3 regions of the Parageobacillus sp. KH3-4 genome follow, and region 1 is predicted to be linked to each of the others. Evidence: riboswitches for the same ligand, from Rfam matches in the RefSeq annotation. Region 1 holds a riboswitch; each other region holds the start of a gene.
The links. Region 1 has a riboswitch for cobalamin ahead of MWM02_RS10335 ((2Fe-2S) ferredoxin domain-containing protein). Riboswitches for the same ligand answer to the same signal wherever they lie in the genome.
Positions count from the first base shown of each region.

Region 2: it holds a riboswitch for cobalamin, as region 1 does, so the genes downstream of both, MWM02_RS06465 (ABC transporter substrate-binding protein) here and MWM02_RS10335 ((2Fe-2S) ferredoxin domain-containing protein) in region 1, are expected to answer to the same signal.
Region 3: it holds a riboswitch for cobalamin, as region 1 does, so the genes downstream of both, MWM02_RS15775 (ribonucleoside-diphosphate reductase subunit alpha) here and MWM02_RS10335 ((2Fe-2S) ferredoxin domain-containing protein) in region 1, are expected to answer to the same signal.

Region 1 covers NZ_AP025627.1:1,999,234-2,010,128, forward strand. The annotation lists gene MWM02_RS10315 (energy-coupling factor ABC transporter ATP-binding protein) at 1-435, opposite strand, end outside; gene cbiQ (cobalt ECF transporter T component CbiQ) at 453-1,169, opposite strand; gene MWM02_RS10325 (energy-coupling factor ABC transporter substrate-binding protein) at 1,166-1,450, opposite strand; gene MWM02_RS10330 (energy-coupling factor ABC transporter permease) at 1,454-2,194, opposite strand; gene MWM02_RS10335 ((2Fe-2S) ferredoxin domain-containing protein) at 2,221-2,589, opposite strand; cobalamin riboswitch at 2,715-2,906, opposite strand; gene rraA (ribonuclease E activity regulator RraA) at 2,955-3,449, opposite strand; tRNA gene MWM02_RS10345 (tRNA-Gln) at 3,550-3,621, opposite strand; gene MWM02_RS10350 (glycerophosphodiester phosphodiesterase) at 4,021-4,947, shown strand; gene MWM02_RS10355 (GNAT family N-acetyltransferase) at 5,188-5,628, shown strand; gene MWM02_RS10360 (DNA topoisomerase III) at 5,638-7,794, opposite strand; gene MWM02_RS10365 (aldo/keto reductase) at 7,825-8,715, opposite strand; gene pepF (oligoendopeptidase F) at 8,846-10,705, shown strand.
Region 2 covers NZ_AP025627.1:1,238,526-1,249,420, reverse strand. The annotation lists gene cobD (threonine-phosphate decarboxylase CobD) at 1-1,040, opposite strand, end outside; gene cbiB (adenosylcobinamide-phosphate synthase CbiB) at 997-1,968, opposite strand; gene MWM02_RS06475 (adenosylcobinamide amidohydrolase) at 1,965-3,449, opposite strand; gene MWM02_RS06470 (FecCD family ABC transporter permease) at 3,449-4,501, opposite strand; gene MWM02_RS06465 (ABC transporter substrate-binding protein) at 4,467-5,423, opposite strand; cobalamin riboswitch at 5,560-5,775, opposite strand; partial or broken gene MWM02_RS06460 (PH domain-containing protein) at 5,893-6,498, opposite strand; gene MWM02_RS06450 (DUF7916 family protein) at 6,796-7,713, opposite strand; gene nagE (N-acetylglucosamine-specific PTS transporter subunit IIBC) at 7,810-9,180, opposite strand; gene MWM02_RS06440 (GntR family transcriptional regulator) at 9,201-9,929, opposite strand; gene nagB (glucosamine-6-phosphate deaminase) at 9,926-10,681, opposite strand; gene nagA (N-acetylglucosamine-6-phosphate deacetylase) at 10,701-10,895, opposite strand, start outside.
Region 3 covers NZ_AP025627.1:3,128,615-3,139,509, forward strand. The annotation lists gene acmB (methyl acetate hydrolase AcmB) at 1-1,101, shown strand, start outside; gene MWM02_RS15750 (glycoside hydrolase family 13 protein) at 1,256-2,920, opposite strand; gene MWM02_RS15755 (ketopantoate reductase family protein) at 3,056-3,982, opposite strand; gene MWM02_RS15760 (YbdD/YjiX family protein) at 4,074-4,277, opposite strand; gene MWM02_RS15765 (carbon starvation CstA family protein) at 4,270-6,348, opposite strand; gene MWM02_RS15770 (hypothetical protein) at 6,703-6,873, shown strand; cobalamin riboswitch at 7,297-7,494, shown strand; gene MWM02_RS15775 (ribonucleoside-diphosphate reductase subunit alpha) at 7,619-9,904, shown strand; gene MWM02_RS15780 (ribonucleotide-diphosphate reductase subunit beta) at 9,922-10,895, shown strand, end outside.

The sequences.
Region 1 (10,895 bases):
CCATTTTTTTTGACCGAGACTTAAATGATGAACAGGCTTGTCCAACCATGAACGCAATCCAAACTCGTCCAGCGCTTTTTCCATGAGCTCGTCCATCTCGCTTTTTTTCATTCCTAAATGGCACAGGCCAAACGCCAGTTCATCACGCACCAGCGGCGCCACAAGCTGGTGTTCTGGATTTTGAAAAACGATGCCGACTTCCCGCCGCCATTTTTGCAATGTTGGACGTCGGTAATCCATCTTCTCGCCATTCCAATAGATATCGCCGGAATCGGGGCGCAACAGCCCGTTCGCATGTAAAAATAACGTGGTCTTGCCGCATCCATTATGACCGATAAGCGCACATTTTTTTCCATTGGGGACACAAAGGCTTAACCCCTTCAATACACACGGCCCGTTTGGATACGTATAATATACTTCGTCCATTTTCAGCATCGTCTGCTGCCCTCCTATCATCCCAGCCATAGAAGCAAACTTATGCCGATGGCTGCTTCCCACAGATAACGTTTGTTTTTTTCATTGTATGTTTCCACATGAACATAGACCATTTCATCGGAAACTCCGCGGGCCCATAAAGCAAGGCGCAGCGCTTCATAGGAATGCCATATTTTTTGAAAAAGCTGGAACACCAACATCCCGCCATGCCGCCAATGGTTTCCTCCGTTTCTTGCTTTCATTGCTACATATAGCTCTTCTGCTGCTTTCTCGAAAACAAATACAAACCGATACGTAAAAAATAACAACTCAATGATGACGGATGGTACTTTCATTCGCTTGAGCACATACAGCATCTCTGGAAACGGGGTAGTCACTAGCAGGAAAAATAAACAAGACCATGCCGCAACCGAACGAGAGAGCAAAGACATCGCGGCAAAAATTTGCGAACGATCAATAGAAACATGAAAAGAACTGTCAATGGAAACAAGCAAAGCTGGAAAACTCACCATCAGAAACAATGCCACAACTCCGAGTGTTTTGGCGTACACTTTCCACGAAACACGTGCATACCCGATAATCCATGCGGCAAGCCAAATCGTTATCATTACTTGCATTTTCCAACTACCTATCATGGCCATCATTAATAATATGAGCGCAAATATCACTTTTTGTTCAGGACGTATTGTCCGCAGGCGGTTATTGTAAGCAATTGTGTCAAACTGTCGGATCATTTTGATTCCTCTCTTCGGTTCTCCCGACCTTTATAGACGCCGATAATGTAGCCAATAATTCCGGCCCCGACCGCCGCCTGCACAGAAAACAGCAACGTTTCCACCTCTCCGCCCGGCGGCTCAAATATGGTTTCCATCCAAGGTTGATAATGAGGAGCGATCACCTGAATCGTTTTTTCCGCCTGGTCATCCGTGCCGCCAAAATCAGAGTGATGAATGAACAATAACGGTGCCACTACTAATAAAACAGCAAAAACAAGGAGAAAAAGACTTCGCTTCATAATTTACACTCCCCTCTCTAATTGAGTCAGTTCCCGGCTGCTGTAAGTCGATAAGAAATTCCAAACGACAACCGTAAGCAGCCCTTCTGTAATCGCCAGTGGTATTTGCGTGACAGCAAAAATGCCGGCAAATTTGACAAACGAAGCGAAAATCCCGCCTGTCGCATCTGGAAACGCCAACGCTAATTGCAATGAGGTGACAACATATGTGGCTAAATCAGAAAAAAATGCAGCGAAAAATATCGTCCAACGCCGCGATATATTCCACTTTTTCCCGAAACGATAAATGCCGTACGCCACAAGCGGGCCGGCGACTGCCATGGACATGGCATTCGCACCTAATGTCGTCAATCCGCCATGTGCCAGCAGTAATGCTTGAAACAGCAATACGATGCTCCCCATCACTACCATCGTCCATGGACCAAACAGCACCGCACCGAGCCCTACCCCCGTTGGATGTGAGCTGCTTCCAGTAACGGATGGAATTTTTAAAGCAGACAGCACAAACGTAAATGCCCCGGACAGCGCAATGAGCAGCTTTAGTTCCGGATGCTCACGCGTAATCCGGATGAGTGAACGCATACCGATGATCAAAAATGGCAAAAACGCGAGCCACCAAAAAATCACCCATCTAACAGGCAAAAATCCTTCCATAATATGCATCGCAAATGCCGATGAACTTTCAGAAAAAGTAAAATAGACAACTAAACCGCAAAGGAAAAGGGCGTATTTCCATTTTTTCATGCTTCCGTTCCTCCCGCTGTTCTGCATCATTTCGAGATTCCTAGAGGGGACGTTGATTGTTTTGGCATCATGAATCCCTTCATCTTTTCATAACGGTACGTTATCGTTTCTTCCAGCCATTCCCCGTCCCGTAAATGCCTTCGCACAAGCTCCCTTGCTTTTTTCGGCGTCATCCCGTTGTACCATACGCCTTCAGGGTAAACGATGACGACGCATGCATCCTGGCAGCGGCCATTGCAGCGCGTCCGCGTCGTATGTACGCTGTCGTTTAACTCCAGCCTCGCAATTTCTTCACGGATGGCAAGTGTTACTTCCTCTCCCCCTTTACGCATGCAGCTGCCTCCGTTGCAAATCAGCACATGATGTTTCGTTCCGGTTAAGTTCCATGTTGTCATGTTCAATCTCTCCTTTTTTGCAAAATAAAAAGCACCTCTATACGCAGAGGTGCAGAAAAATGCATACAAATATAGCCAAAAAAGTATGCCATTCTCCCGCACGTCTACCTATAATCCCGTAGGTATCCGTCCGAACAAATAAGGCAGGTCTCCTGACTTAGGATCATCGCTTTGCTGCGCCTTCCCGAAGTTTCCTTCAGTGACATCATGCAACAAAGCTCCCCATCACAGTGGCGGGTACCGTGACGGATTTTCACCGTACTTCCCTTTTAAGCCTGTTCTCTAATGAGAAAGGCACCTTATTTGCTTGGCATAGATATTGATTTCTCATGGAACATTTCTGTTACTCATGGTAGTACAAATTTTTAAACGCCGTCAATCACTTTTTTCAATAAGTCCGTTTTTGCCAACACAATCCCGTCGCGATCCGCATATACATAGGCGCCCGGCTCCCAAAGAACACCGCCAAATTCAAGCGCAACGTCCCGTTTTCCTTTTCCTTCTTTTTTGCTTTTTATCGGGCACGTGCCGATCGCCATCACCCCGATCGGCATATTGGCGATCTCTGCAGAATCACGAATACAGCCATGGATAATTACGCCCGCAAGTCCGCGATCGCAGGCGATTTGCGCCAAACGATCTCCAAGCAGTGCGCAATTTCGCGAACCTTTCCCGTCAACGACCAATACAGTGCCGGCCGGAACGGTTTCTAACGCCTCGCGCACAAGCACATTATCTTCCAATACGTCGACCGTCGCGATCGGTCCGGAAAATTCTGCTTTTCCGCCATATGATTGCATCGGCAGCCGGCAAACTTGAAGCTCGCTAAAAAATTTATCGCATAAATCAGCTGTTTTCACCATCATTCCCTCCCCACTATCGTCTTTATTTGACATATTTGACGAAACTCCTTCTTTTTCCACAAAAAAACAGACAAGCGATTGCTTGCCTGCATTCCAGCTGGGCTAGCTGGATTCGAACCAGCGCATCACGGAGTCAAAGTCCGTTGCCTTACCGCTTGGCTATAGCCCAACGAAATAACTTCATGAAACTTCTTCCTTAATTGACTGATTGACGAGTCAGCATGGGAAAATTTTAAAATGATCTGCATTTAGATAAAGTCAGCGCAAAATTCCGCTTATCATCCGGTGAACTTAAATCAACGGACAACAAAATGGTTTTTCCTGTATTTCATCCGCTTATAGTATTTCCTCTGTCAATTCACTCTATACCACTATTGTTAAAAAATATTTCAAAATACTATTAGTTTTCATTTATAGAAAATGTTATTTAGCAAATACTATTTTTTAAAAATATACTAAACATTCTTTATGCATAAATGACAAAACTTTAAATATTCATTTATTTAATCTTTACCTTCACTTCCTACAATGAAAGCGAAAAAATCGTCGCAGGGAGAGTGAAGAAAAAATGAAAAAATCAACGATCATTGGTTGGCCGCTTTCCATACTATTCAGTTTTCTCGCATCATACTCCTTCAACGCCGCGGCTGCCGATAAATTGGGCATGCAACCGTTCACGCCGCCCCCAATTGCAGACGACATCGCTGTTATCGCCCATCGCGGCGCGTCTGGATATGCACCAGAACATACGTTATCGGCATACAAAAAAGCAATTCAAATGAAAGCGGACTATGTGGAATTAGATTTGCATATGACGAAAGATGGAGAATTAGTCGCCATTCATGACGCGACGCTAGCGAGAACAACAAACGCAGAAGAAGCATACCCCGATCGCGCCCCTTGGCGGATAAAAGACTTCACGCTTTCAGAAATTAAACAGCTGGATGCCGGTTCTTGGTTTAACGACGCTTATCCGGAATACGCGAAGAAGCAATATGCCAAAGAAAAAATTCCTACTCTGCAAGAAGTGATTGATTTTATGAAACAAAAAGACGCGAAAGCCGCTCTATACATTGAAACGAAAGCTCCAAATGTCTACTCCGGCATGGAAGAAAAAATGGTGGATATTTTAAAAAAGAACGGATATTTGCAGGAAGGAAAAGTCATTTTCCAATCGTTCAGCGAAGCGAGTTTGCGAAAATTGCAGAACATCGTTCCTAAAGGCATTCCGCTTATTCAACTGTATAGTCCCGCCATGATCCAAGGACGAAACCTCGATGACGTGCTCGATCGAACCGCCGAATACGCTGAAGGAGTTGCACCAGATCAATCGCTCGTTACTCCGGAATTTGTGCAAAAAGCGCATGAACTCCATCTCATTGTTCATCCGTATACGATAAACACGAAAAAAGAAATGCACAAACAATTATCATTAGGCGTGGACGGAATGTTTACAAACTATCCTGATCGGCTAGCAAGCTTGCACAAAAAATAGCTTCGCCATTTTACCATTCATGCACCCCAAAGCACGCTCGTCGGCAAACAGCAACTTACCAAAAAACATTCGGTGCGAACAGAAACAACTTTCCCATCATTTTTGTCCTCATAATATAATGGATTGATTCTCAACATTATAAACATAATCGAATAATTTTTGGCTCTATTCATAAAATTCTTATTGTCATTTTCTAGTTTTATCGATATAATGGGGAAAAGCACGAAAGGAGCAACGAACTTGCTGCAAATCGTCCAATACAAAAACGGCCCGTTTACGCTTTCCACCGATCCAGCTCTTGTGCAAGTCGACCGCGTCTGCGAATTTCTCGCCCGCTCTTATTGGGCGAATACGAGAGACAGGGCAACGATCATAAAATCTTTGGAACATTCCTTATGCTTTTCATTGTTTCACGGACAGACGCAAATCGGATTGGCGCGGGTTGTTACTGATGGGGCGATGTTCGCCTATTTGTGCGATGTCTTTATTGATGAGGAATTTCGAGGGCAAGGGCTTGGCAAATGGCTGGTGAAATGCATATTGCGGCACCCGGACGTCGCTGCCGTAAAACGCGTTTTGCTGGCAACAAAAGACGCCCACGGACTATATGAACAGTTTGGCTTTCAGACGCCGCGACATCCGGAACAGCTGATGGAAAAAATAATCTCCCCCTCGCCATGAGGAAGGAGATTATTTTTTCGCAAACGAAAACGTTATTTTTTTCTCTTTTTCATCCCACACTAACGCCGCATCAAACGTTTTTTCTCCTTTTTTAAATCCTTTAATGACGTTCGTTCGGCCGTGCTTGAGCAGCTCTTTCACATTCGCTTGCGAAATCGTTTTGCCGAGAATTTTTTTCGAAATCGCAAATGAACATTTCGTCTTGGCATAATTGGCGCAGCCGTAAAACGTGCCTTTATCGATGACCGTGCCGCCGCACAGCTTGCAGATGCCAACAGGTTTTCCGAGTGCCGCTTTCGATTTTGTCCGTTGAATCGACGCGGTATCGAGCCCGGCGAAATCCCATGTTTTCGACATTTCAACGGCGTCTTGGACAATTTTTGCGGACAGCTTTTTTACTTGCTCCATAAACTGCGCCGCTGCCGCCTTTCCTTCACCGATCTCGCTTAAGCGTTGCTCCCATTTCGCCGTCATTTCCGGAGATGCCAAAATTTTATCACCAATCGCTTCGATCAGCACTTTCGCCTTGTCGGTCGCATACACTTGATTTTTCTTTACTTCGATGTAATTGCGCTCTTTCAACATGGTAATGATCGCCGCGCGCGTCGCTTCCGTGCCGAGCCCTTCTGTTTTGGCAAGCACTTTTTCTAATTCTTCGTTATCTAAAAATTTCCCCGCTGTTTTCATCAAGGTAATCAACTGGCCTTCTGTATACCGTTTCGGCGGCTGCGTCTTTCCTTCTTTGACACGAACGTTCAGCACATCGCCTCGTTCGCTTTCACGGAGCGAAGGAAGAAGCGCCACATCATCGTCTTCGCGCTGGCTGATGACTCTCCGCCATCCTTCCTGGATTTGCCGCTTGCCTTTCGAAATAAAGCGGGCGCGCCCATCGACAAGCGTCGTGACGGTCGTATAGTCAAACACCGCTGCTTCGTAATGAGCGGCAATGAGACGGCGCACGACCAAATCGTAAATTTTCCGCTCATCCGCCGACAACTTCGCCGGATCAACCACCTGCTCCGTCGGGATGATCGCATAATGGTCAGTCACTTTCTTTTCATTTACATAACGTTTATTATGTAAAATTGATGCATTCGGCAGCGGAAAAAACGGCTGATACTCCGGAAACGCCTGCAATTTTTGCAAAATATCCGGGAACGTTTCCGCCTCGCCTTTTGTCACATAATTGGAATCGGAACGCGGATATGACACGATACCTTTTTGGTATAATTTTTGCAAAATATCGAGCGTCTTTTTTGGAGAAAATTGATACACTTTGTTTGCCGTCGCCTGTAAGGAGGACAAATTGAATAATAGCGGCGGTAAAAATGTTTTCCGCTCTGTTTTCACTTCGCCCACGATTGCGGGCTTGTTTCGGCAAAACTGGGCGATTTGTTGCGCCAGCTGCTCCTCCTTGATCCGCGTTTCTCCTTTTTCGTTCGCCCATTTTCCTTCGTACTGCCTGCCGTCAATGGCAAATGTCGCCACTACTTCCCAAAACGGTTCAGGGCGAAACTGTTCAATTTCTTTTTCTCGTTTTACGATGAGCGCGAGCGTTGGCGTTTGTACCCTTCCTACCGAAAAAACATCATCCATCCCTTTTTGCTTCAGTAAAATGCTGTACACGCGCGAGGCGTTCATCCCGACGAGCCAGTCGGCGCAAGCGCGCGCGTACGCTTCTTCATATAAATTTCTTGTTTCTGCTTCGTCTAGCAGTTGGCGGAATCCTTCGTAAATCGCTTTCGGCGTCAATGATGAAAGCCAAAGCCGCTTCATCGGCTTTTTCACACCGCTCATATGGATAATATTGCGGATGATCAGCTCTCCTTCCCTTCCGGCGTCGCCGGCATGGATAATTTCCGTCACTTCCGGTTTGCAAAGCAATTCTTTCACAATCGCGAACTGCTTCGCTTTCGCTTTTTCTACCTCATATTGAAAACGCTCCGGAATGATCGGCAGCGTCTCAAGCTTCCATTGTTTCCATTCCGGACGATACCGTTCGGGCGGAACGAGCTGAAAAAGATGCCCGATCGCCCACGTCACATACGCTCCTTTCGGAAACAATTCGTTCGGATAAATTTCGATATAGCCCTGATGCCTTTTCGTTTGAAAAATCGAGGCCAGCGTCGCACCTTGATCCGGTTTTTCGGCGATGATCACTTTCATTGCAGACTTCTCCTTGTTGTTCGTTGCTGATTATGGCACTTCATGCCCCATCGAGCTTTGCAAAATTTCAAACCATTGCCCGCGGCGAAGCGGCAGTGCAAGCGCGCGCACTGCACGAATAATGCGCTCTTTTCTGCCGGAGCCGACAATTGGCATCATCCGCGCCGGATGCACAAGCAGCCATGCGTATAATACTTCATCAATCGTTTCGGCGCCTAGTTCATCTCTAACTTGTTCCAGCGCCGCGCGCAAGCGCACTGCTTTGTCGTCCGCCGCCGTAAATATTTTCCCGCCGGCAAGCGGGGACCACACCATCGGCGGAATCCGCTTTTCCAAACATAAATCGACCGTACCGTCTTCGATATTTTCCAAACAGTAAGCCGATACCTCGATTTGGTTGGTCACGAGCGGAAAATCTAAATACGACTGCAACATGTTAAATTGCGAACGTTTAAAGTTCGACACGCCAAAATGGCGCACTTTCCCTTCTCTTTTCAGCCTAGTGAACGCTTCGGCCACTTCTTCCGGGTTCATAAACGGATCTGGACGGTGAATAAGCAGCACGTCGATGTAATCGGTGCGGAAATTTTTTAACGATTGGTGGACGGACGCGATAATATGCTCTTTGCTTGTATCATAATGCTTCAAGCCGTATTTCGATGCGAGCTTAATCCCACATTTGGTAACAATCTCGATTTGCCCACGCAAGCTTGGCTTTAACGCCAGCGCTTCGCCAAACAGCGACTCGCATGTATAATTCCCGTAAATGTCGGCATGATCAAACGTCGTAATCCCTTGTTCGAGACAAAATTCGATAAGAGCCAATATCTGTTCTTTCGAATAATGCCATTCCGCTAGTCTCCATAACCCGTGAATGATGCGGGAAAACGTTAAATCTTCTGCTAAACGGATTCGTTCCACTGCTCGTCCTCCTCTTCCTTTTTTGCCCTTTATCCATTTCTCATCGATTTTCTATTCCTTTTTGTTCGAGTAATCCATCCCTTTTTGCGCATACTACTTAACAACGGAAAAACAGGAAAGGAATGGGAAGATGATAAAAAAACAGTTATATGCATGGCTGGCGGTCATCCTGTTGCTTGCGCCATCGAACGCCTCCGCGGCACAAACAAAATACCAATGGAATCTGGCCGACATTTACACGTCAGAAGCTGATTTTGAGCGCGACTATCAAACAGCCGCCGATGCGCTGCCAAAACTGTCCGCCTATGAAGGAAAGCTTCAGAGCGCCGCCAACGTCTCCAAGCTGTTTGCCCTTAATGAAAGGATAGCACGAAAGCTTGAAAAATTGTCGCTTTATGCTCACTTAAAACAAGATTTAAATATAGAAGATGAGACTGCGGCGCGGCTGAAAGCAAAAGTGGAGGCGCTTATTTCCGAATATGCAGCCAAAACAGCGTTTATCGAGCCGGAACTGCTGTCGCTTTCCGAGCAGACGCTTGCCAAGCTGCAAAAAAGCAAAGCACTTAAGCAATACCGCTATTATTTTAAAGAATTACGCGAACAAAAAAAACATACGCTTTCCAAACAAGAGGAACAGCTGCTCGCCAAGCTCTCCCCAATCATGAGTGATCCGGAAAACATTTATAACAATGCCGCGCGCGGCGATTATGAGCCTCCTTCCATTCGCACGCCGGACGGGAAAACGGTTTCGCTGACAGAGGAAAACTATACAAAAGCGCTTGAACATCCAGACCGCAGCTACCGCAAGCGGGCGTTTCAAACGCGTTTTCAAAGCTATGAAGCGATCGAAAACACATCGGCCGCCACGTTATACGCTTCGGTGAAAGCGGACGAATTGTACGCGAAAGCGCGAAAATATCGATCTGGCCTCGAGGCAGCACTGTCAGCCGATGATGTGCCAAAACAAGTGTTTACGAATCTTATCTCGACCGTAAACGATCATCTGCCATCACTGCACCGCTATGTCGAACTGCGCAAAAAAGCACTCGGCATCGACCGCGTCCACAGTTACGATATGTATGTGCCGCTTGTCGACGAGGCGGTCGCGAAAAAAATGAAGTTTCCGATCGAAACGGCACAAACGCTCCTCCTTGAAGGATTGAAACCGCTCGGCGGCGACTACATCAAACACGTGAAGCTCGCTTTCGAACAAGGCTGGCTTGACGCATATCCGCGCCCCAAAAAATATACGGGTGGCTATAATACGAGCGCGTACGACACCCATCCGTTTATTTTGCTCAACTACGACGAGTCGCTCGATGGCATGCTGACGATCGCCCACGAAATCGGCCATGCAATGAATTCCGTTTACACAAACAACACGCAGCCGTACCATTATTCCGGGCAATCGATTTTCACCGCAGAAGTCGCCTCCACCGCCAACGAATGGCTGATGATGGATTACTTGATGAAGCGGGCGAAAACGGACGAAGAAAAGCTGTATTTGCTCAACCAGCAACTCGAGCAAATCCGCGGCACGCTATATACGCAAGTGATGTATTCCGAGTTCGAACAGGCGATCCACAACAAAGTGCGGCAAGGTGGAAGCTTAACCGCTGCCGAGCTGAACGATCTTTGGCTTCGTTTATTGAAAAAGTATCACGGCCCTGCTTACGCCGCCGACCCGGAAGCAGCGCGCGGCTGGCTGCGCATCCCGCATCTTTATGATGCGTTTTACGTCTATAAATACGCGACATCCCTCGCCGCTTCCTTCGAGCTTGTCAAGCAAATGAAAGCGGATAAAACCGGAGAAGCAACGAAACGCTATTTGCAGTTTTTAAGCGCCGGCACATCTGACGACCCAATCCGCCTTTTACAAAAAACGGGCGTGGACATGACATCATCGAAGCCGCTTGAGAACCTGCTTTCCTATTTCGACCTGCTCGTCCGCAAAATGGAACAGCAGTTGAAAATGCAAAGAAAACTGTAACTAGAAATGGAACTGACTCCAACATGTCGCTTTCTGATCCTTTTCAAGCCAGCGCTTTTGCATCAATGTTTAAGCGACAATCGAGAAACTTTGTTGATTTGGCTTTCTGCCGCTTCCCCTTTATTCCTTGTACTCGTTAGACGGCGCTTAAAGATAAATGTTACTGCGGTGAAAGCGATCACTCCGACTA
Region 2 (10,895 bases), 760 kb from region 1:
AATTGATCGTTTTCTTCCTTCGTTTTCACCGCTAAACGCAAATACTTGCCGTCAAGGCCGCGGAAATTTATCGTATGGCGCGGTACAATTCCTTCCCATAATAAGTGATAAAACAGCGCTTCAGTGGAACGGTTCGGCAGCCGCAATAAATAAAAATTGACGACGGACGGCGAAACGTAATACCCATACTCCCGCAAAACCTCCGTTATCCGCGCTCGTTCAGCGGCAATCATCCGTTTTGTTTGCGCAACAAACTCGTCCATTGGCAAAAAATGCAACGCCAGCTGCTGGGCAACCTTGCTTACGCTCCATGGCGGCTGCAGCGCTTTTATTTGCGCGATGATCTCTTCATTGGCAACCATATAGCCGATGCGCGCCCCTGCCAAATGATGAATCTTCGTTAATGACCGCAGAACGATCAGATGGGAAAAATGATCGATCCACTGCAATGCGGTAAATCCATCCTCCCAAAAATGGTAAAACGCTTCATCGATGACGACAAACGTTTTCGCCTTTTCCGCCGCCATAAGCAATTCATACAATTCTTCTTCGGTCATTACCGTTCCCGTTGGATTGTTTGGATGGCATAAAAAGAAAGCATCAACATCCTTTAATAACATCGTTAACTCGCTTAATTCATATTTCCAGCTTCTCTCTTCATTTGAGACAAGCGAAACGATCTTGCAGCCGTGCGCTTTACAAGCACGGCGATATTCAGAAAACGCCGGTTCGGCGATGCCAATCCGCTTTTGAGAAAACAACTGTCCTAGCAAATAAATGCATTCCGAAGCGCCGTTGGCCATTAAGATTCGCTCGCGGGCAATTCCTTCGGCGCGCGCCAGCAAATCAACCAATTGCGAGGTGTCCGGATCCGGATATTCCATCGCCCAGCGGCAAAAATCGGTTTGTGTCGGCCAAAGGGACAACGGCAGTACATATGGATTGGTGTTGACGCTAAAGTCGACGTACGCCGCCGGAGCCGGAATCCCAAGATGCTTATACAATTGCTGAGGATTTGCGCCATGCGCTGGCAAATTCAATCATCATCCCCCCTATAAAAAGCAATATCGCAAACGATAAAACCGTCACGAGCATGATCCGCACCGCTTGGCGAATATGATCTTTTTTCAGCGGAATGAGCGGATCGCCGATCGTCGGACGGTGTGAAACGATTCCTTTATATGTATTCGTTCCGCCAAGCTGCACGCCAAGAAGCGCCGCCATCGCCGCCTCCGGCCACCCGCTGTTTGGGCTTGGATGCTTGCGGGCGTCGCGAAAAAGCACCCGAAAGCAATGGCGCATTCGCCTTCCGCCATGAACCAATACCATCACCATCGCCGTCAGGCGAGCCGGCACGTAGTTAACAACATCGTCCAAACGAGCGGACGCCCAGCCAAACTCGCGATACGTATTATTTTTGTAACCGAGCATCGAATCGCATGTGTTCACGGCCCGGTAAAAAAGCGCCAACGGCGCACCGCCGATGAAAGCGTAAAACAGCGGCGCGGTAATGCCATCGCTCGTATTTTCCGCCACCGTTTCCACACAAGCGCGCACGATTTCCGATTCTCCCAAATTTTCTGTATCCCTGCCGACAATCATGCTTAATTCGCGCCGCGCTTTTTCCATGTCTCCCTGTTCCAAAGGAATGAGCACATTCCAGGCAGCTTCCTGCAAGCTTTTCGCGGCGATCGCCGTAAAAATCAGGACCGCTTCGACGATCACGCCAAACAGCGACGAAAGCGAATAACTGATATATACAGCAAAAAACGACAGGCCGTAGACGATTCCCGTTACCGCCACGGCGGCGACGATTCCTTTTGCGCGCCGATACCGCCCTTGATTCAGTCGTTGATCCAAAAAAGCAATCAACGATCCGATCGCGCGCACAGGATGCGGGAGCCAACGAGGGTCTCCAATCAGCACATCAAGCAACAATGCCAGCGCAATCGCGAAAAGATGGCTCACGACGATCCCCTCCGCTGTTGATAGCGGCGCAACGCTTCTTTTGTCGCTTCATAAACGGTGCGCCCTATCGCTTTCCCAAGCGGCGTGATCGTTCCAGCATATGGAAATGTTTTCCCTGTTTGCGTCGCAGCAATCGCGATGCAATCCGTCGATGTTCCTGTTGCATAAGTGTTTGTCTCCGGATCGATAATTTTTTCATCGTATAGCGCTTTTGTTTTCGCTTCCGTCGCCGTCATTACTGCTTGCACATATGCTGCCTCCGTTAAATTCCCGTCAATGAATACGATAATGTTGATTGTGCCAATTTTTTGATCGAACCGCGCCCGTTTCCACGCCTGTGCGGCATCGACGGCGTTTCCCACTCCAGCGGTCACGACGGTCCATACAGAAAACGCGTCGTGTTTTTCATACATGCAAACGGCATCTTCGACCGAAACAGCGGTCATCATTCCAATCGTTTGTTGGACGGGAAAGCCGCGGCGCCGCAAATAATGTTTCATCTCTGCTTCCGCATCTTTGCAATCATAATCTTTGGAAACTTGGCGATTGACAAAATGTGTCGCCCATTGAAATCCTGATCCGACAAGCGCTGATGATAACACCTTCAGCGGCGAGGAGGCGCTGATGGCGACGCAGTCCTCCAACATTTTCCACATGAATCGTTCACGCAGTTCGCCGCGTTGTAAACGAGGAAACTCCCATTCGCGCAAAAACGCCATGAGCGGTTTGGAGACGGTCGGATGCGCTTGCCTGCTTACCGGCGCTTGGAATACAGAATTTAACAGTTCACGCTCCATCAATTCTTCCGGTGCCCCTAGTGCAACTACCTCGCCGCTTTTTAGCATTAAAAGCCTGTCACAATATAAACTAGCAATGTTGATATCATGAAAAATCGCAACAACGGTGAGCATTTTTTCTTTCGCCCATCGGACAAGCTGGTCCAATAGCTTTATTTGTTGGGTAATGTCCATATGATTCGTCGGTTCGTCCAGCAACAAAAGCCGGGGCTGCTGCGCAAGCGCCCTTGCTAAATAAACGCGCTGACGTTCTCCCCCGCTCAAACGGTCAATTCCTTCTTCTGCCTTTTCCGTTAGCCCCACTTCTTCGATTGCCGTTTTCACCGCTTGTTCATCTTCTGCCGTCCATGTTGGAAATAGGCCGCTTTGATGAGCGTATCGTCCAAGTTCCACCGTTTCTTTGACCGTATATCCGAACGCCGCATCCATTGTTTGCGGAAGCACTGCGGCAAAGCGCGCCCATTCTTTTTGCGAAAAAGAGCGAAGCGGCCGACCGTTCACCGCAATACTGCCGCTTTGTAACGGCAGCTCTTTGCTTAATAGCTTCAATAACGTCGTTTTCCCGCTTCCGTTCGGCCCTAAAACCCCAAATATTTCACCTTTCGCTACGGTAAACGTCACATTATGAAGAACCCGTTTGCGATGATAGCGGTAAGACACGTTGTTCACTTCAAGCACATTCATCACGTCTTTCTTCTCATTCTTCGAAAAAATAGCAATGCAAATAAAGGAGCGCCAATCAATGACGTAATCACGCCGATTGGCAGTTCTCTCGGCGAAATAATCGTGCGTGCCAACAAATCAGTAAGAACGAGAAACGCGCCGCCGTACAATAAGGAAAGCGGCAAAAGGAGACGATGGTTCGGGCCGCAGACAAGGCGAACCATGTGGGGAACGACCAATCCGACAAAACCGATCGTCCCAGAAACCGACACCGCCGCGCCGGTTAGCAGCGAAGCGCCGGTTAAAACCATCACTTTTCGCTTCGCCACATCGACCCCGATGTGCATAGCGGCCGACTCTCCAAAAGCGAAGGCGTTCAGTTCGCGCGCATTGAAAAGCAGCAACATTACCCCGACGAGAAAAAACGGAAGCATCATCATCGTATACTTCCAGCCGCGCATCGCCACGCTTCCCATCAGCCATGCAATAATTTGCCGCAATTCCTCCCCGGTCAGCGCGATCATTAAGGAAATAAGCGCGCTGAAAAACGCCCCAAACATAATGCCAACTAAAATGATCGTTTCTACGGACATTTTTCGTTCCACCGCCCGCGCAAACAAAAGAACAAGCACGAGCGTCGCAAGGCCAAAGACAATGCTGACAACGGGAAGCGTAAATGTGCCAAACAGCGGCAATTGAATGTTGAAAAAAATGACAAAAACCGCGCCGACAGAAGCGCCTGACGACACGCCGAGCGTATACGGGTCGGCAAGCGCGTTTTTTAATAATCCTTGAAACGCCGCTCCCGCGACGGCGAGCGAAGCGCCTACGAAAAACGCCAAAACCACGCGGGGAAGGCGGATCGCCATCACGATTTGCACAAAATCCCTAGGAACATCGTCCGGCAATGTTAATCCAAACCATTGTGATAAAAAGATCTTCATAATAGCAGAAAAGGGAATCGATAGAGAACCTATCGATATCCCTAGCAAGAGCGAAATGATAACGATCGTTATTGCTACTGCATACATCCATATATTACTGGAAAATATCTGGGTAAATTGCTTTTGCAAGTTCCTCTACTCCTTCGATCAAGCGTGGGCCCGGACGGCTTACTAAATCTGTATTTACATCATACACCCGTTTGTTTTTCACCGCCGGGACATCTTTCCAAGCAGGACGGTTCAATACTTGCTTCGCTCCGCCGTATGTGGTAATGATGACATCCGGCTTGTACGCGACCGCCTTTTCTTCTGTGACCATCGGCCACCCTTCTAAATTACCGGCAACGTTTTTCGCAGAAATCGCTTGAAGCATCTCATCCATAAATGTCCCTTTTCCGGCGGTATAAATTTGTGGCGGCGGCGATACTTCCACCCATACTTTGGCTTGATCTTCCTCTTTTATTTGTTTTGCTTTTTCCTTTATCCCTTCTAATTTTGTTTTCATATTTTTCACGATTTCCTGCGCTTTATCGGCAGTTCCAGTCGCTTTGCCAATCAGCTCGATGGAATCATATACGTCCGCAAATGATTTCGCATCGTTGACAACTAATACAGTAATGCCTGCATCTTTCAATTGCTGAAGCCCGTCTTTTGAATTATGCGCGCCTGACGCATGAGCAAGCACTAAATCTGGCTTCAGCGAAATGATTTTTTCCACATTAAACTCCATTCCGCCGATTTTTTCTTTCTTTTTCACATCTTCCGGATAGTTGTCAAAATCGCTGACGCCAACGATTTTATCGCCTAATCCTAACGCATAGGCGATTTCCGTGTTGCTTGGGATTAAAGAAACGATTTTTCGCGGTTCCGACTTAATCGTCACTTCTTCCCCTGATCCATCTTTCACCGTTACCGGAAACGCTGCTTGCTCCGCTTTCGGCTCCTCTTTTTTGGCAGGCTCTTTGCTTGCGTTTTCCCCGCTGCATCCGAATAAGAGGCCGAATGCCAGCGCAAATACAAATAGCAGCACATACCGTTTCCATTTTTTCATCTTTTGTTCCCCCTTCTTTATTTATATAAAATAAAAAAACCCATTCCTACCGCGGAATGAGCGAGAAACGGCAATAAATGTGCACACGAAAGCAGCCACCGTTGCCGTTTCCTCATCTCACCCCCCGAAGATTAGGAAACAGTAAGCGAACAAGGCAGGTCTACTGACTCATGCTTCATCCTACTCTGAGCCTTCCCATACGGCAAACGGCGCTTGCCATTCCACCGTACAGTGGTCATCTCATTTCGTCCGCATTTACAGTTGCGGGGACAGTTCTGGACTTTCACCAGATTCCCTATTAAGCCATGAAGAGCGAACCGCTCTATTTGGCACCTTGCCGCTGCTGTATAAAATTGTCGAGCAGTTGACAGTTATAATGTTAATGGAAGAAAAAAGGTTTTGCAATAAAAAAATAAGACGTCGCTTGCAAACAGGCAAAAAAGCCGCCTTATGCAAGGCGGCGATAAGCTTAATTGTCAATGTAGCGCTCCAACACAAAGCCGAAGTCTTTCACCGTATATTTTGTTTTCGCATCGACGGGCCATTGAAACGCGAGTTCATTTACCGCTTTGAAATCCGCCAAAACATGATTTGTCCCGCTTTTCATGCGCCCAAATACGTTAGCGGTCAACATCAAGCTTTTCTGCGCATATTCCAGCTTCGTTTCCGGTTTCATGGCAAAGCTCGGCAATTTTCAATAAAAATCTTTTAGTTTTTCTAAACGTTTTTTATGAACGTCAATCGAATAAGCGTGTGCGCGGATTTTAAATTTAGTTTCGACATCCAAATTAACCGTGCTTGCTGTCTCAAGCGATGCCTCGGAAATCGGGCGCTTATAATAATCGTTGCAGCGCAATACGCGCTTTTTTCTTGCTGTGCTCGTGCCATCCAAATGAATCATCGCTTTATTGGCAAAACAATACTCATCCGACTTCGGCTTAATCAAGAAATAAGCCTTTTCCCCTTTCTTCATGCATCACGCAATCATCGGCAGCGACTTTATCGTAGTTTTCCGGCTTAATGACCGGCCGATGTCGCTTAACCCGCGCACATCGGCAGCGATTTTTCCAAACATCGCGCAGCTTCTTTCATTTTTCATGATTATTCTGTTCTTGCAAAAAACAACCATCGCAAATAATGGTTCCTTCATGCTTGAGGAAAGCAGTAATTTCTACCATTCCTCTGTACGACGGGTATCTCATGCGCACATAGATAGGCTCATTTTTTTCAATCGGCTTCCCACAAACGGAACAAGTTGGAGATAAGGAAGATAAGGAAAACATGTGATGGTCTCCTTTCATTTTTCCTTTCTGTTAAATATGCGCAACAAAAAGGCGGCAAGTTTCCACTTGAAATAAAAATGCCGTTCATTTTATCGCAACGGCGACCTCGCCATGCGAATATATGTATGGCGCTTGCCGCGGATGGTGATGGAATATGTCATAATGTTTTCTGGAACAGCGATGCCGTGGTAGCCAGCGTCACCGATATGGTACAGGTCAGCGCCGGCCATTTTGCTTGCGAGCGCGATTTGCCGGATTGTATCCTCGTCAGCCCCTTCCTGGCTCGTGCCGATCGTAAGCATCGCCAATGCCCCATGTTCATGGGCAATCCGAACAAGTTGTTCTGTTCTTTCTAATGTCGCTCCCGGCACAGTTCCCGGCGCCGGCATAAGAATGATGTCAGCTCCGGCACGAACAAAACGCGCAACCACTTCTTCAGATACAATACTAGCTCCCGTTTCGTTGGCGACACCTGCTGCGTGCATCTTTCCCGCGATAATAAGGCCTTCTTCCCCAAAAACGGCACGGGCTGTTTCAATCGCGCGGATAATTTCATCATTTGTTACACCTGTTTTCGGATTTCCGGTTAGGCAGATAAAATCAAAACCTAGACGTTTTGCTTCTAGCAATGATTCTTCTGTTGCCATTCTTCCTTTTGGAAGAGAAGCAAGATTCTCTAGCTGCTTCGCATTCAGGTCAACCGGCTCCAAATTGACACCGACTGGCCGCCCCGTTAACTGCTTCAGACGTGCCACCATTTGATCCGGCTCCTTTGTATCCAATCCGTTTACCATCGGCTGGAACACATCAAACATGTTCAATAAAATTAAATCCGCGCCAAACGCCGCGGCCAATTCCGCATTCGTCACCTCCGGATAAAGCGGGGCAACAGAACCGATCACTTCCGCGACAATGGTTCTTCCTTCTGCTGCCTGCATCGATTGCTTCAGCTCTTTTCCGTCCATACGGCGAAAATCCGAGGCGCTACAGTCTAGCAACCGCTTCATTGCATGTTCCTCCTTGATTTACAATGATATTTCTATTGAAATAGGCATTCCAGCTCTCACCTTTCGCTGAAAAGAGCTGGAACGCTTTTCTTTTGGTTATAGCTTTTTCAGTTCACTGGCGACAAACTCGACATCGGTGCCGACAATGACTTGCACATCTGTTTGATTGAGGCGGATAACGCCTTTGGCACCTAACCGTTTCAGTTCCTCCTCATTGACTTTCGACATATCTTTCACTTTTAAGCGCAGGCGTGTAACGCAATTGTCAATTTGCGTAAGATTTTCTTTTCCGCCTAATGCTTCCATATATTTTACAGCAAGACTTTCATATTTGGCGCCCGCCTTGGCTGCATCGCTGCTGGCAAATTCGCCTTCTGCCTCATCTTCTTCTCGTCCCGGCGTTTTCAAATCTAGCTTTGTAATAAGGAAATAGAATACAACGAAATAGACCACCGCATAAATGATTCCTTGAACAATTAACAAATAAGGTCTTTGTGCAATTCCATAGTTTAAGAAGAAGTCAATCGCACCGGCTGAGAAAGTAAAACCGTGATGAACGCCAAGCATTGTCGCAATTGCCAGCGAAAGACCGGTTAACACGGCATGAACGACATAAAGCAGAGGTGACAAAAACATAAATAAAAACTCAATCGGCTCCGTAATTCCCGTTAAAAACGATGTGAACGCGACTCCAAGAAGAGCGCCGGATACCGCTTTGCGCCGCTCTTTTTTCGCTGCGGCAATCATGGCAATTGCTGCAGCTGGAAGACCGAACATCATAATTGGGAAAAATCCCGCCATAAAAATGCCGGCATCTGGATCCCCCGCGAAGAACCGCCATAAATCTCCAGTTTTTCCGTTATACTCGCCAAACACAAACCAGACAAAATTGTTCAATACATGATGCAATCCAATCGGAATAAGCAATCGGTTTAACAATCCAAAAATGCCAGTTCCGATCGCACCAGCGCCGACAATCCATTTGCCGATTGCGTTAATTCCATCTTGAATCGGCGGCCATATATATCCAAAAACTAATGCTAATACAAGCATCACAAAAGAAGTGACAATCGGAACAAATCGCTTCCCTCCGAAAAATCCAAGCCAATCCGGTAATTTTATATTATGGTAGCGGTTATACAGCAGTCCGGCAATCACACCAGAAATGATTCCGCCTAGTACGGACATATTAATATCTTTGTCAATGGCAGTGGCTCCTTTTGTTAATACAAAGTAGCCAATCGCCCCAGCTAATGCCGCAGCGCCATTTCCATCTTTTGCGAACCCAACCGCAACCCCGATCGCAAAAATAAGCGCTAAATTGGAAAAAATGGCATCACCTGTCGCTGCGATAAATGGAATATCCAATAAATCCGGCTGGCCTAAGCGAAGCAACAACCCTGCCGCTGGCAAAACAGCAATTGGAAGCATTAACGCTTTTCCAAGCCGCTGTAAAAATCCTAACATAAGAAAACTCCCCCTCTTCATTATTTCGCGCGTTCCATCTCAATCGTAAATTTGTAGCGGTCGCCACGGTAAACCGATTTGACGACTTCTAACGGCCGGCCGTCGTCCAAATAGCTTCTGCGCTGCAAGAGCAATACAGGAGCTCCTTCTTTTACCTGCAGCAGCTCCGCCTCCATTTTGCGGGCAACAGAGGCCTCTAACACCTGCACGGCGGAATGAATGGATAAACCGACATTTTTTTCAATAAACTCATAAACGGAACCGCTTACAATTTCACGCGTTAAATTAGGAATAATCGAGCATGGAATATAAGACGTTTCTAGCGCCATCGGCAACCCGTTAGCAAGACGAACGCGGCGAATTTCGTAAAGATCCGCACCTTCGCGCACGTCCAACAGCTGAGCTAATGCCACGCTGGCGGGAACAATGTTGAAATCGAGCACCTCCGCCCCAGGTTCCATGCCGCGCGCGCGCATATCTTCTGAAAAACTTGTCAGTCCTTTTAGCGGCTGTTCGATTTTTGTCGCGGCAACAAATGTCCCTTTGCCGCGTTTTCTTACTAAATATCCATCGTTTACTAGATTATTGATCGCTTGCCGGACCGTCATTCGGCTGATATCATACGTCTCTGCCAGTTCCCGCTCGGACGGAATCATTTCTCCCGGCTTGAGCTGCCTTTTTTCAATCATTTCTTTAATCTCTTGCTCTAATTGATAATAGATAGGAAGCGGTGAATGTTTGTTAATCATTTTCCATACACCTTTCGTTTTTCATCTGGCACAAGCGATAATGCCTCTTGGTCGGCAATCACCGTGACGTTTGGATGGGTATGAAGCACTGATGCCGGCATATCTGTAGTCACGGTTCCCTCGAACAATTTTGCCATCACTGCCGCTTTCGCTGTTCCCGACGCTAATAGCAATATATGACGGCTTTTCATGATCGTTGCGATTCCCATGGTAATCGCTTGGCGCGGCACATCCTCTAAAGATGGGAAAAAGCGGGCATTCGCTTGCCGCGTCGACGGAGCTAACTCAACGACGTGCGTCGGAATTGAAAACGGCGTCCCTGGCTCGTTAAAGCCAATATGCCCGTTTCTTCCAATACCTAAAATTTGCAAATCAATTCCTCCTAAACTCTCAATAAGCTGTTCATAGCGCTGGCATTCCGCTTCCACATCATCGCTCGCCCCGTTTGGAATGTATGTTTGCGAAAGCGGGATATCGATATGGAAAAATAAATGTTGATTCATATAGTAGCGATAGCTGTTCGGATGGTCGGACGACAAGCCAATATATTCATCCAAATTGACCGTGTGAACGTTGCGATACGATGTTCCGTTTTGCCGATGATCTTCGACTAATTGCTTATATACGCCTAGCATGGTTGATCCTGTGGCAAGACCAAGAACAGAATCAGGTTTTTCCTTTACCTGGGAAATAATGATGTGAGCCGCTTTTTGACTCATCTCTTCGTAGTTTGCTGCTTCGATTAATTTCATCGTCGTCCGTCCCCCTTTTTTATTTTGCATAGGCAAGTTTGCCGCGGCATATTGTCATCACAACATGATGCTGCTCGTCCAACACGACAAGATCGGCATCTTTGCCGGCGCGGATGCTTCCTTTTCTATCTAAAACGCCTAATTGCTTTGCCGGATTCCAGCTGGCCATGCGTATCACGTCTTCCAGAGCACAGCCGGTAAAAGACATGGCATT
Region 3 (10,895 bases), 1.1 Mb from region 1:
ACAGATCGAGAAGGCAACATTTACGAGGGTGCGGCTGGGGTACGCGAATTTGGAAAGGAGACACCGATGACTACTGACACAGTATTTGCTCTTTTCTCAACCACTAAAGCTATCACTGGTACAGCATTGATGCAATTGGTAGAAGAAGAAAAAGTCAAGCTCGATGACCCCGTCAAAAAGTATGTGCCTGAAATTGCCGAGATTAAAGTTCTCGATGGATTTGACGAAAACGGGCATCCCAAACTAAGAGAACCTAGAACAGACATTACCATCAACATGCTGATGCTCCATACCGCCGGCTTCGGTTACGAATTCTTTAGTCATGAGGATCGAAAATATCGTGATCAAAAAGAGATTCCTTCCATACTCACCAGCACCTTTGACTCGATCAAAAGTGTGCTGCTATTCGAGCCGGGCGAACGCTGGAACTATGGTATTAACATCGACTGGGTTGGCAAGGTTGTTGAAGCCGTACGCGGTAAGCGACTGGGTGAGGTAATGTCCGAGTATATTTTTGCTCCCCTTGACATGAACGACATCGGATTTACGCTAACGCCGTCAATGATGGAACGCCGCGCAACCATCCACAGTCGCACCAAAGATGGCAATATCGCACCGCTGCCTGATCTCATCCTGCCACAATCCCCTGAAATGGACATGGGAGGACACGGTTTGTACGCCAGCATTGGTGAATATATGAAGTTTATCCGTATGATCCTAAATGACGGTGCAGGTGTGCTTAAACCAGAAACGGTCGCGCAAATGGCTCAGAACGGGCTTGGCTCATTGAAGAGCGGCGGCTGGATCTCGTCTGATCCATCTCTAGCTAATGACGGTGAGTTCTACCCTGGCGTGCAAAAGTCGTGGTCTTATACATTCCAAGTAAACGAAGATCCTACACCTACAGGGCGTCCAGCAGGTCAGTTGATGTGGTCTGGCCTGGCCAACCTGTTCTATTGGATCGACCGTAAGAACGGCATTGGTGGATTTTGGGCTTCGCAAATCTTCCCGTTCCAAGATGTGGCTTCGTACTTGGGCTTCATCGAGTTCGAGTCGGCGGTCTATAGTACGTTAAAACGGTTAGGACAAATTGCCACTTAATTGAAGTTTCTAAAATCGCAATACGTTATTCTGATTTTGACTTGCTGCTTCCAGCTTCATTCTCTAACTACTATCCCTTATCGCAAAACAATAACAAGCATCAGCCCATTCCCATTAAAGCAAATAAAGCCGCCGAATAAATGGCGGCTTTTGCCTAATTCCATAGATACACACGCGCTTCATAAGGCTTTAGCTTCAAGCGCGTCGCGTTTTTGTGAGGTTTTACGTCATAGTTTTGCAGCACTAAGTTTTCTGAATTTAAACGAATGCCATCATAACGGTACATAGCCGGTTTGGCGCTTAAATTGACAATAATAACCGCTTTTTCGTCTCCGAGCGTTCTTGTATACGCGTAAATCGTCGGATGCTTTTCTAAAAGCAAATTGTATGTTCCGTAAATAAACACTTCGTTTTCTTTGCGAAGCCGAATCATTTTTTTGTAAAACTGAAGAACGGAATTCGGGTCGCGCAATTGCGCCTCGACGTTGATGGTCTGATAGTTTTCGTTCACTTTCATCCATGGCGTTCCTGTCGTAAATCCAGCGTTTGGCGCATCGGACCATTGCATCGGAGTTCGCGAATTGTCGCGTCCTGCCTTCCAAATTACTTCCATTATTTCTTCATGGGAGCGCCCTTTTTCCCGTTCCATCTGGTACATCTTTTTAACCGCAACATCTTTGTAATCGTTGATGCTCGGAAAGCGGACGTTCGTCATGCCGATTTCTTGTCCTTGATAAATGAAAGGAGTCCCTTGCATGAAAAAGTACATCACGCCGAGCGCCTTCGCACTTTCAGTAAGGTATTCCTTATCATTTCCCCATGTTGAAACAGAACGAGGCTGATCATGGTTTTCTAAAAACAACGCGTTCCAGCCGCGGTTTTCCAACCCTTTTTGCCATTTTGTCAACGTGCGCTTTAATCGGCGCACATCCACTCCGCCGTTTGTTCCTTTTTGCCATAGCCCTAAATGTTCAAACTGGAAAATCATATTGAAGATTCCGTTTTCTTCGCCGACCCATTCTTCCGCGTCTTCGATCGTAACACCGTTTGCTTCGCCAACCGTCATAATATCATAGTGCGCAAACGTTTGCATTTTAAGCTCTCGTAAATAATCCATAATCCCCTCTTGGTTCATATGGCCATCAAATGAAGGAACATAGTCAAGCCCTTTCGGATTCGGCAAATCCGGCAATCCCGGTTTTTTCTTGATATGAGAAATCGCATCGACACGGAAGCCGTCAATTCCTTTATCCAGCCACCAATTAATCATTTTATACAGCTCCTGACGCACTTCTTCGTTTTCCCAATTTAAATCCGGCTGCTTCACGTCAAATATATGCAAATAATATTGATCGGTTTTCGGATCATACTCCCACGCCGATCCGCCAAAAATGCTTTCCCAATTGTTTGGCTCTTTACCATTTTTTCCATCGCGCCAAATGTACCAATTCCGTTTCGGGTTATTCCGCGATGAACGCGATTCAATAAACCATGGATGTTCATCGCTCGTATGATTAATGACCAAATCTAAAATCAATTTCATGCCGCGCCGATGAACTTCTTCCAACAGCAATTCAAAGTCTTCCATCGTTCCAAGCTCTTTCATAATCGCGTGATAGTCGCTAATATCATATCCGTTATCGGCATTCGGCGACTTGTAGATCGGGCAAATCCATATAATATCGATTCCCAGATCTTTTAAATAATCAAGTTTCTCGATAATTCCGCGAAGATCGCCAATTCCGTCTCCATTTGAATCCATGAAGCTTCTCGGATAAATTTGATACGCGACTCCCTCTTTCCACCAAGTTTTCTTCAAGGCTGTATCCTCCTCTTTTGTGCATACGTTTTCACTACTAACTGTACACTACATCATGGCAATATACAATCTTTTTTGCACAAAAAGAAAGCAGCCTTCTTTTCGCCCATTTTGAAGGCTGCTCTGTTCCATTTCTTACTCTGCTTTGGAACGGTTCGCCTCATAAATTTTGAGATTATGATACACTGTTTTTAACAGCGGCGTTGCGATGTCGTATTGTTCCGCTAACGAAAGCAAATAGCCTTGCAAATGGTCCGCTTCAATAAGCTGCCTTTTTTCCATATCACGTTGCATCGACGATTTCATCGCCGCTTCTATTTTGTTTAATTGCGCGAGCTGTTGTTCCTCGACATCATCAGCAATCGGCGCGCCATGCGCCCGCATTACTGTTGCGATTTCTTTTAACAATTCGAAAATAATTTCCTGTCCGTACTTTCCCGAACGAATTGGACCAATCGGCGCGCGAAACAACGTTGTCACTCCTGACATTGTCGCGATAAATAAATATTTATTCCACATATCGGTGACAATTCTCCCACTTGAGTGAAAACGGGCGTTGCAGCCGGAAAACAATTGTTCCAACGCCGCAATGCGCTCCGTCCGCTCCCCGGACCACTCCCCAAATCGAACGTCATGGGAAGCACTCGTCTGTACGATTTCTCCATGCTCGTCCAGCGTCGTTTCAATAAAACAAAGCCCTCCTAATACGTTTTCCTTTCCAAACTCATGCCAAAGCATGTCCATATGGGCCATGCCGTTTAACAGCGGTAAAATGATCGTTTTTGTTCCAACATACGGTTTCGCGTCGCGAATTGCTTCCGGCAAATGATACGCTTTATTTGAAAAAATAATGACATCAAACGGCTCCGCTCTTTCTCCCGTCACAAGCAGTTTTGGCTTTAACGCCGCATCTCCGTGAACGCTATGAATCACAAGTCCCCGTTCTTGCAACTGCTTTTTTCTTCGCTCGCGAACGAGAAATGTCACATCCAGCCCTTTTTCCAATAAGCGTCCGCCGAAATAACCGCCGACCGCTCCCGCACCAACAACAAGTATGCGCATCGATGTATTCCCCCTTATAAAACAATTTAATTGTCATATGTCATATCATAAAAAGGAAAAAGGGGAAAAATATTTCCCCCTCCTTCAACCATTAGCAACATCGCGACACTTTCCCGCCTTTACCGTTATAACGCGCTTCCTGCATTTCGCAGAAAAACTCCTTTCTTGATTTGATCGGCTCTCCTGGATGATGCGTTTTCATATGTTCTACATATTTCTCGTAGTTTGGAACACCGACAAGCAAATCAAGAAATTGCTTACGATAAGCCAAAATCGTTTGAACCCACTTACGCATAATGTTTAACCTCATTTCCTCCATTTCTTGGAATGTAAGGCGATTCTTTTAACGGCACATGTTTATTTTGCAATACTTTCACCCACATATTGACGCATGAAATCAGCATCGCGATCACGACAAGCATAAAAATGGCACATAATGTTGCATCAATATAGTCGTTCATAATAATTTGTCGCATTTGCGCTTCATTGGTTGCAGGTGCCAATATTTTCCCTTGATTTAATTCATTTTTAAACATATCGGCATGAGATAGAAAGCCAATTTTTGGATCGCTGTGGAACAGCTTTTGGCACCCGGCTGTCATTGTTACGACTAAAAGCCATGTCGTTGGAATCAACGTCACCCACACATAGGCTTTTTTGCCCATTTTGAACAGCACCGTCGTGCCGAATAACAGCGCAATTCCTGCGAGCATTTGGTTGGCAATGCCGAAAAGCGGCCACAACGTATTAATACCGCCAAGAGGATCGACTACCCCTTGATATAAGAAATAGCCCCAAGCCAATACACATAATGTCGTCGCAATAATATTGGAAACTAACGAATCCGTTTTTCCAAGCGGCTTATAGAAATGGCCGAGAATATCTTGAATCATAAAGCGTCCAACGCGCGTGCCCGCGTCAATTGTCGTTAAAATAAAGAGGGCTTCAAACAAAATCGCAAAATGGTACCAGAACGCCATTAATGTTTTTCCACCAATTACATTGGAAAGAATGACAGCCATTCCAATCGCTAGCGTCGGCGCTCCGCCAGTCCGCGATAAAATCGTTTGCTCACCGACATCTTTAGCAAGTGCTGTAAGCATGTCAGGCGTAACAGTGAATCCCCACGAAGACACGACTTTTGCCGCTTGCACCACATCTTGCCCAATCACCGCAGCCGGGCTGTTAATCGCAAAATAGGCTCCAGGAGTTAACACACACGCAGCGACAAGCGCCATAATCGCTACGAACGATTCCATCAGCATTGCCCCATACCCGATTGGACGAGCGTGGCTTTCTGTTTCAATCATTTTCGGAGTTGTGCCAGATGAAACGAGCGCATGGAATCCAGACACCGCACCGCAGGCAATCGTAATAAACAGAAACGGGAATAAGTCCCCGGCAAACACCGGGCCAGTGCCATCGACAAATTTCGTCAACGCTGGCATTTGCAAATCAGGTGCAACCACTAAAATTCCTAGCGCTAGCCCAACAATCGTTCCGATTTTTAAAAACGTGCTCAAATAGTCGCGCGGCGCGAGCAGTAGCCATACCGGTAATGCCGATGCGACAAACCCGTAAATAATCATCAAAATTGCAATTGTCTCGCCTTTTAATGTAAATATTTTCGCCAACGTCGGGTGTTCAGCGACATGCTGGCCAGCTACCAAAGAAACAATCAGGAGCACAAACCCGATCAAAGATGCTTCCGCAACGCGCCCGGGACGAATAAAGCGCATGTAAATTCCCATCAAAATCGCAATTGGAATCGTTGCGGCAATCGTAAACATTCCCCATGGGCTTCCTACAAGCGCTTTCACAACAACCAACGCTAAAACAGCTAATAAAATAATCATGATTCCTAAAATGCCAAGAGATGCAACAAACCCTGTAACTGGGCCAATTTCTTCCTTCACCATCTCGCCAAGCGATTTGCCGTTGCGCCGCATCGATGCGAATAAAATAATAAAATCCTGGACTGCTCCGCCTAAAACAACGCCGATAATAATCCAAAGCGTTCCCGGCAAATATCCCATTTGCGCCGCTAAAATCGGTCCGACAAGCGGCCCGGCGCCGGCGATTGCCGCAAAATGATGTCCGAATAATACCCATTTGTTTGTCGGGACATAATCTTTTCCGTCATTAAACACTTCCGCAGGCGTTTTGCGGTTGTCGTCAAGTCCAAACACTTTGCGAGCGATAAATTTGCTATAAAAACGATACGCTACGGCATACGTACATACAGCAGCGACAATTAACCAAATCGCATTCACCGTCTCGCCACGGCTTAATGCGAGAACTGCAAATCCTACTGCCCCGAGTGCAGAAATAAGCCCCCAAAGCAAGACCGATTTTAATCCTTTCACACCTTCTCCTCCTTTGTTGTTCGTTCAAGTTCACTACATTAATAATTATATTAACTATTCTGAAAAATTTAAAGAATTATTTTTTTACTGAATATGATAATATTGGCTGATAATTAGCTATCAATCTTCCACCTTTAAACGAATTGTACATTGGCTTCTTTTTGTTCTTTTTAAACAGGGAAAGAGGCAAGTTCCCCACTCCGACCTGCGTAATCCGGTAATAAAATAGGTGATAGCCGAATGAAAAACAGAATCGCACAGTTCGCAAAAAATGTTACTAAAGTTAACCATTAAGGGAGGTAGGTTTTCCAACGAAACAATCAAGCAAATTATTTTAGAAAAGAGTTAGGGAACGTGAAGACAGCAGAACAGTGGTTGCGGAGCATTGCATTACCTGGATTGGCCAACTTCTCAATAAAAAATATTTCAAAATCACCTGCTTATTTGTCGGAATTGCTCATTAACGTACAATCGCGATTCAATGAAGCGATTCGCTTAAGCCCTTTAGGAAACAACAAAAAGTGATGATGCCGTTGATTTCCAAACAGTTAATGTTCTATCTATGTTTGTACTTTTACGCATGTGGAATGCAGCAACAGAGGCAGAAGTGGGACAGCCCCTACTCCTTTCTCCCTTTTGTGTTTTCCGCTTATTTCGTCACGATCAGTCTTATGTATTCCGCGCATATTGAAATTTTCAGAATCGTTTTGGACCTATTTAGTTCCCAATGCTTTTTGTCATTCCTGGGATACGCACGGATTGTTGTTTCAATTGTTGTTACTAAAATTTCGCGGTTCTTGCAAATGAGAATTTCTTGTTCGAAAAGCATTTCTTTTTGTGCCCGAATAAAAAACAGTTGAATTTACCGACGTTTTATTATATGATTGTACCAGCAACAACAAAATACTATATATTGTGTTTGTTTCTAAAAAACACAACTAAATATAGTATAAAAACCGCAAGCAATGGTGTCCATCCGGACTTAATAGGGAATCTGGTGAGAATCCAGAACTGCCCCCGCAACTGTATGTGTGGACGAAATGGAACATCCACTGTATGTGAAAGCTCATTCGGGCGCACATATGGGAAGGATCCAGAGTAGGATGAAACACGAGTCAGGAGACCTGCCTTGCTTGTTTGCGTTTCATGTTCTCCGGGGATCGAGAAGATGAAACGATGGTTTAAAAGGGCTTCTTTTCCCCTTTTTATGCTGTCGTTTCATCCACTCGGTCCGAGTGGATTTTTTTATGGAAACAAGGAGGAAAAAACAATGGCATTGAATACAAAAACCACCATTATTACGCTAGAAAACGGGCAAACTAAACCGTTTTCTCGCGAACGTCTTATTTCATTTATCCGCAATATAACAAAAGACTATCCGCATCTACAGGCCGGCGACTATATGGAGCGCATCATCCGCATTATCGAAAGCAAAGATACGCTTTCTGCGGAACAAATCACGAATTACTTAATACTTGAAGGTCTTTCCTATATTAGTGAGGCAGAACCAGAATGGACGTTTGTCTGTGCCCGCATCTATTTGCAAAAACTATACAAAGAAGCGGCCAAACAACGTGGATATGACGCAAAACAACGCTACGGCAGCCTGTACGAGTTAATAACAACGCTTGTTTCTAAAGGCGTGTACGATCGCTCTCTTCTTGATGATTACTCAAAAGAAGAAATCAACGAGCTTGGAAAACTTATTGATCCAGACAAAGACAAGCTGTTTACATATATCGGCCTTCGCACGCTCGCGGACCGCTACCTGGCCCGCGATTACGACCGCAACTTGTACGAACTGCCGCAGGAGCGTTTCCTTATCATCGCAATGGCGTTAATGGCGAAAGAGCCGAAACATCGCCGTTTTGCGTTCATTCAAGAAGCGTATTGGGCGCTAAGCAACTTGTACATGACCGTCGCCACGCCGACATTAGCAAATGCCGGAAAAAGTTATGGACAACTGTCAAGCTGCTTTATCGACACTGTCGATGACAGCTTGCAAGGGATTTACGACAGCAACACCGACATCGCCAACCTTTCCAAATCCGGCGGCGGAATCGGCGTCTATCTCGGCAAAATCAGAAGCCGCGGCAGCGACATTAAAGGCTTTAAAGGTGTGTCGTCCGGCGTTATTCCATGGATGAAGCAACTCAATAACACCGCTGTCAGCGTTGACCAATTAGGGCAGCGAAAAGGAGCGATTTCCGTCTATTTAGACGTTTGGCACAAAGACATTTTTGCTTTTTTGGATGCGAAATTAAACAACGGCGATGAGCGGATGAGGACGCACGATTTATTCACTGGCGTCTGCATTCCTGATTTATTCATGGAGCAAGTTGAAAAACGAGGCGACTGGTACTTGTTTGACCCGCATGAAGTTCGCAAAGTGATGGGATTTAGTTTGGAAGATTTTTATGATGAGGAAAAAGGAAGAGGAAGCTTTCGCGAAAAATATTGGCAATGCGTTCAAGAAGAGCGCCTTTCGAAAGAAAAAGTGCCAGCGATTGAAATAATGAAAAGCATTATGCGCAGCCAATTAGAATCGGGCACACCATTTATGTTTTACCGCGATGAAGCGAACCGAAAAAATCCGAACGCCCATCTCGGCATGATTTATTGCAGCAATCTTTGTACAGAAATCGCGCAAAACCAAAGCCCGACCATCGTTGAAAAACAATATACGAAAGACGGAAAGATCATCATTGAAAAAATCCCTGGCGATTTTGTCGTTTGCAATTTGTCTTCCATCAATCTTGCCCGCGCTGTTACCGACGATGTACTCGAACGGCTTATCCCGATTCAAATGCGCATGCTCGATAACGTGATTGATTTAAATAAGATCCCGGTATTACAAGCGCAGCTTACCAATCAAAAATACCGCGCCGTAGGGCTTGGCACGTTTGGCTGGCATCATTTACTTGCGTTAAAAGGCATTCGCTGGGAATCGGATGAAGCAGTTGAATACGCGGACAAACTGTATGAAAAAATTGCTTACTTGGCCATCCAATCTAGCATGGAGCTCGCAAAGGAAAAAGGAAGCTATCCGGCTTTTCCGGGTTCCGACTGGCAGACGGGCGCTTATTTTGATAAACGCGGATACCGCCGCAACGACAACGTCGACTGGGACACGCTGAAAAAACAAGTTGCCAAATATGGCATGCGCAACGGCTATGTGATGGCAATTGCGCCAAATGCTTCGACTTCAATTATCGCCGGCAGCACTGCCAGCATCGACCCGATCTTTTTAAAAGTGTACGCAGAAGAAAAGAAAGATTACAAAATTCCAGTTACCGTGCCTGACCTAAACGCCGAAACAACGTGGTATTATAAATCGGCGTACCATATCGACCAGCATTGGAGCATAAAACAAAACGCAGTGCGTCAGCGCCATATCGACCAAGCGATTTCATTTAATTTCTATGTCATGAATACGATCAAAGCAAAAGAGCTGTTGGATCTTCATCTCACCGCCTGGAAGTCAGGATTCAAAACAACGTATTACGTCCGCTCTACTTCCAGCACCATCGATGAATGTGAATCATGCGCAAGCTAATGACAGGAGGAAGAAATATGGCACATCCATTAATGAAACGGGTCATTATGGACCCAGAAGCGCCAAACCGTTCTACAAGAATCATCAACGGCAAAAGCTCAAACGTCCTGAATTGGGATGATATCGCCTATCCTTGGGCGTACGCCAAATATAAACGAATGCTGGCAAACTTTTGGACACCGTTTGAAATCAATATGTCCCAAGACGTTAAACAATTTCCGCTTTTAACAGAACGCGAACAGGACGCGTTTTTGAAAATCATTGGACTTTTAGCGTTGCTTGACAGCATTCAAACGGACTACGCCGGCAGAGTCGCCGATTATATCACTGATTCAAGCATTAACGCGCTTATGATTATGCTCGCGCAGCAAGAAGTTATTCATAACCATTCATATTCTTACGTTCTTTCCAGCCTCGTTCCAAAAAGCAAGCAGGACGAAGTGTTTGAGTTTTGGCGAAACGAACCGATTTTGCGGAAGCGCAATGACTTCGTCACCAACGGCTATAAAGAATTTGCTGAAAATCCAAATGTCGAAAACTTGCTAAAATCGATTGTGTATGACGTTATTTTAGAAGGTTTGTTCTTCTACTCAGGCTTCGCCTTCTTTTATAATTTGGCGCGCAATCAAAAAATGGTCGCAACAAGCACGATGATCAATTACATTAATCGGGACGAACATATCCATGTCGACTTATTTGCAAAAATTTTTAAAGAAGTGTTAAGCGAATATCCGGAATACAATACACCAGAACTTGCTGAATTTGTGCGAGCAACGTTCATCAAAGCAGCGGAGCTGGAAATCGAATGGGCTAATTACATTATTGGCAACGATATCGATGGCATTGATATGCATGATTTGAGCGCCTACATTAAGTTTTACGCTAACGTCCGCGCCCATCAACTCGGTTTTGACCGTCCGTTTGACGGCTACCGGACAAACCCACTGCGCTGGATTAAAGCGTATGAAGAAGTCGACCTTGGCAAATCAGA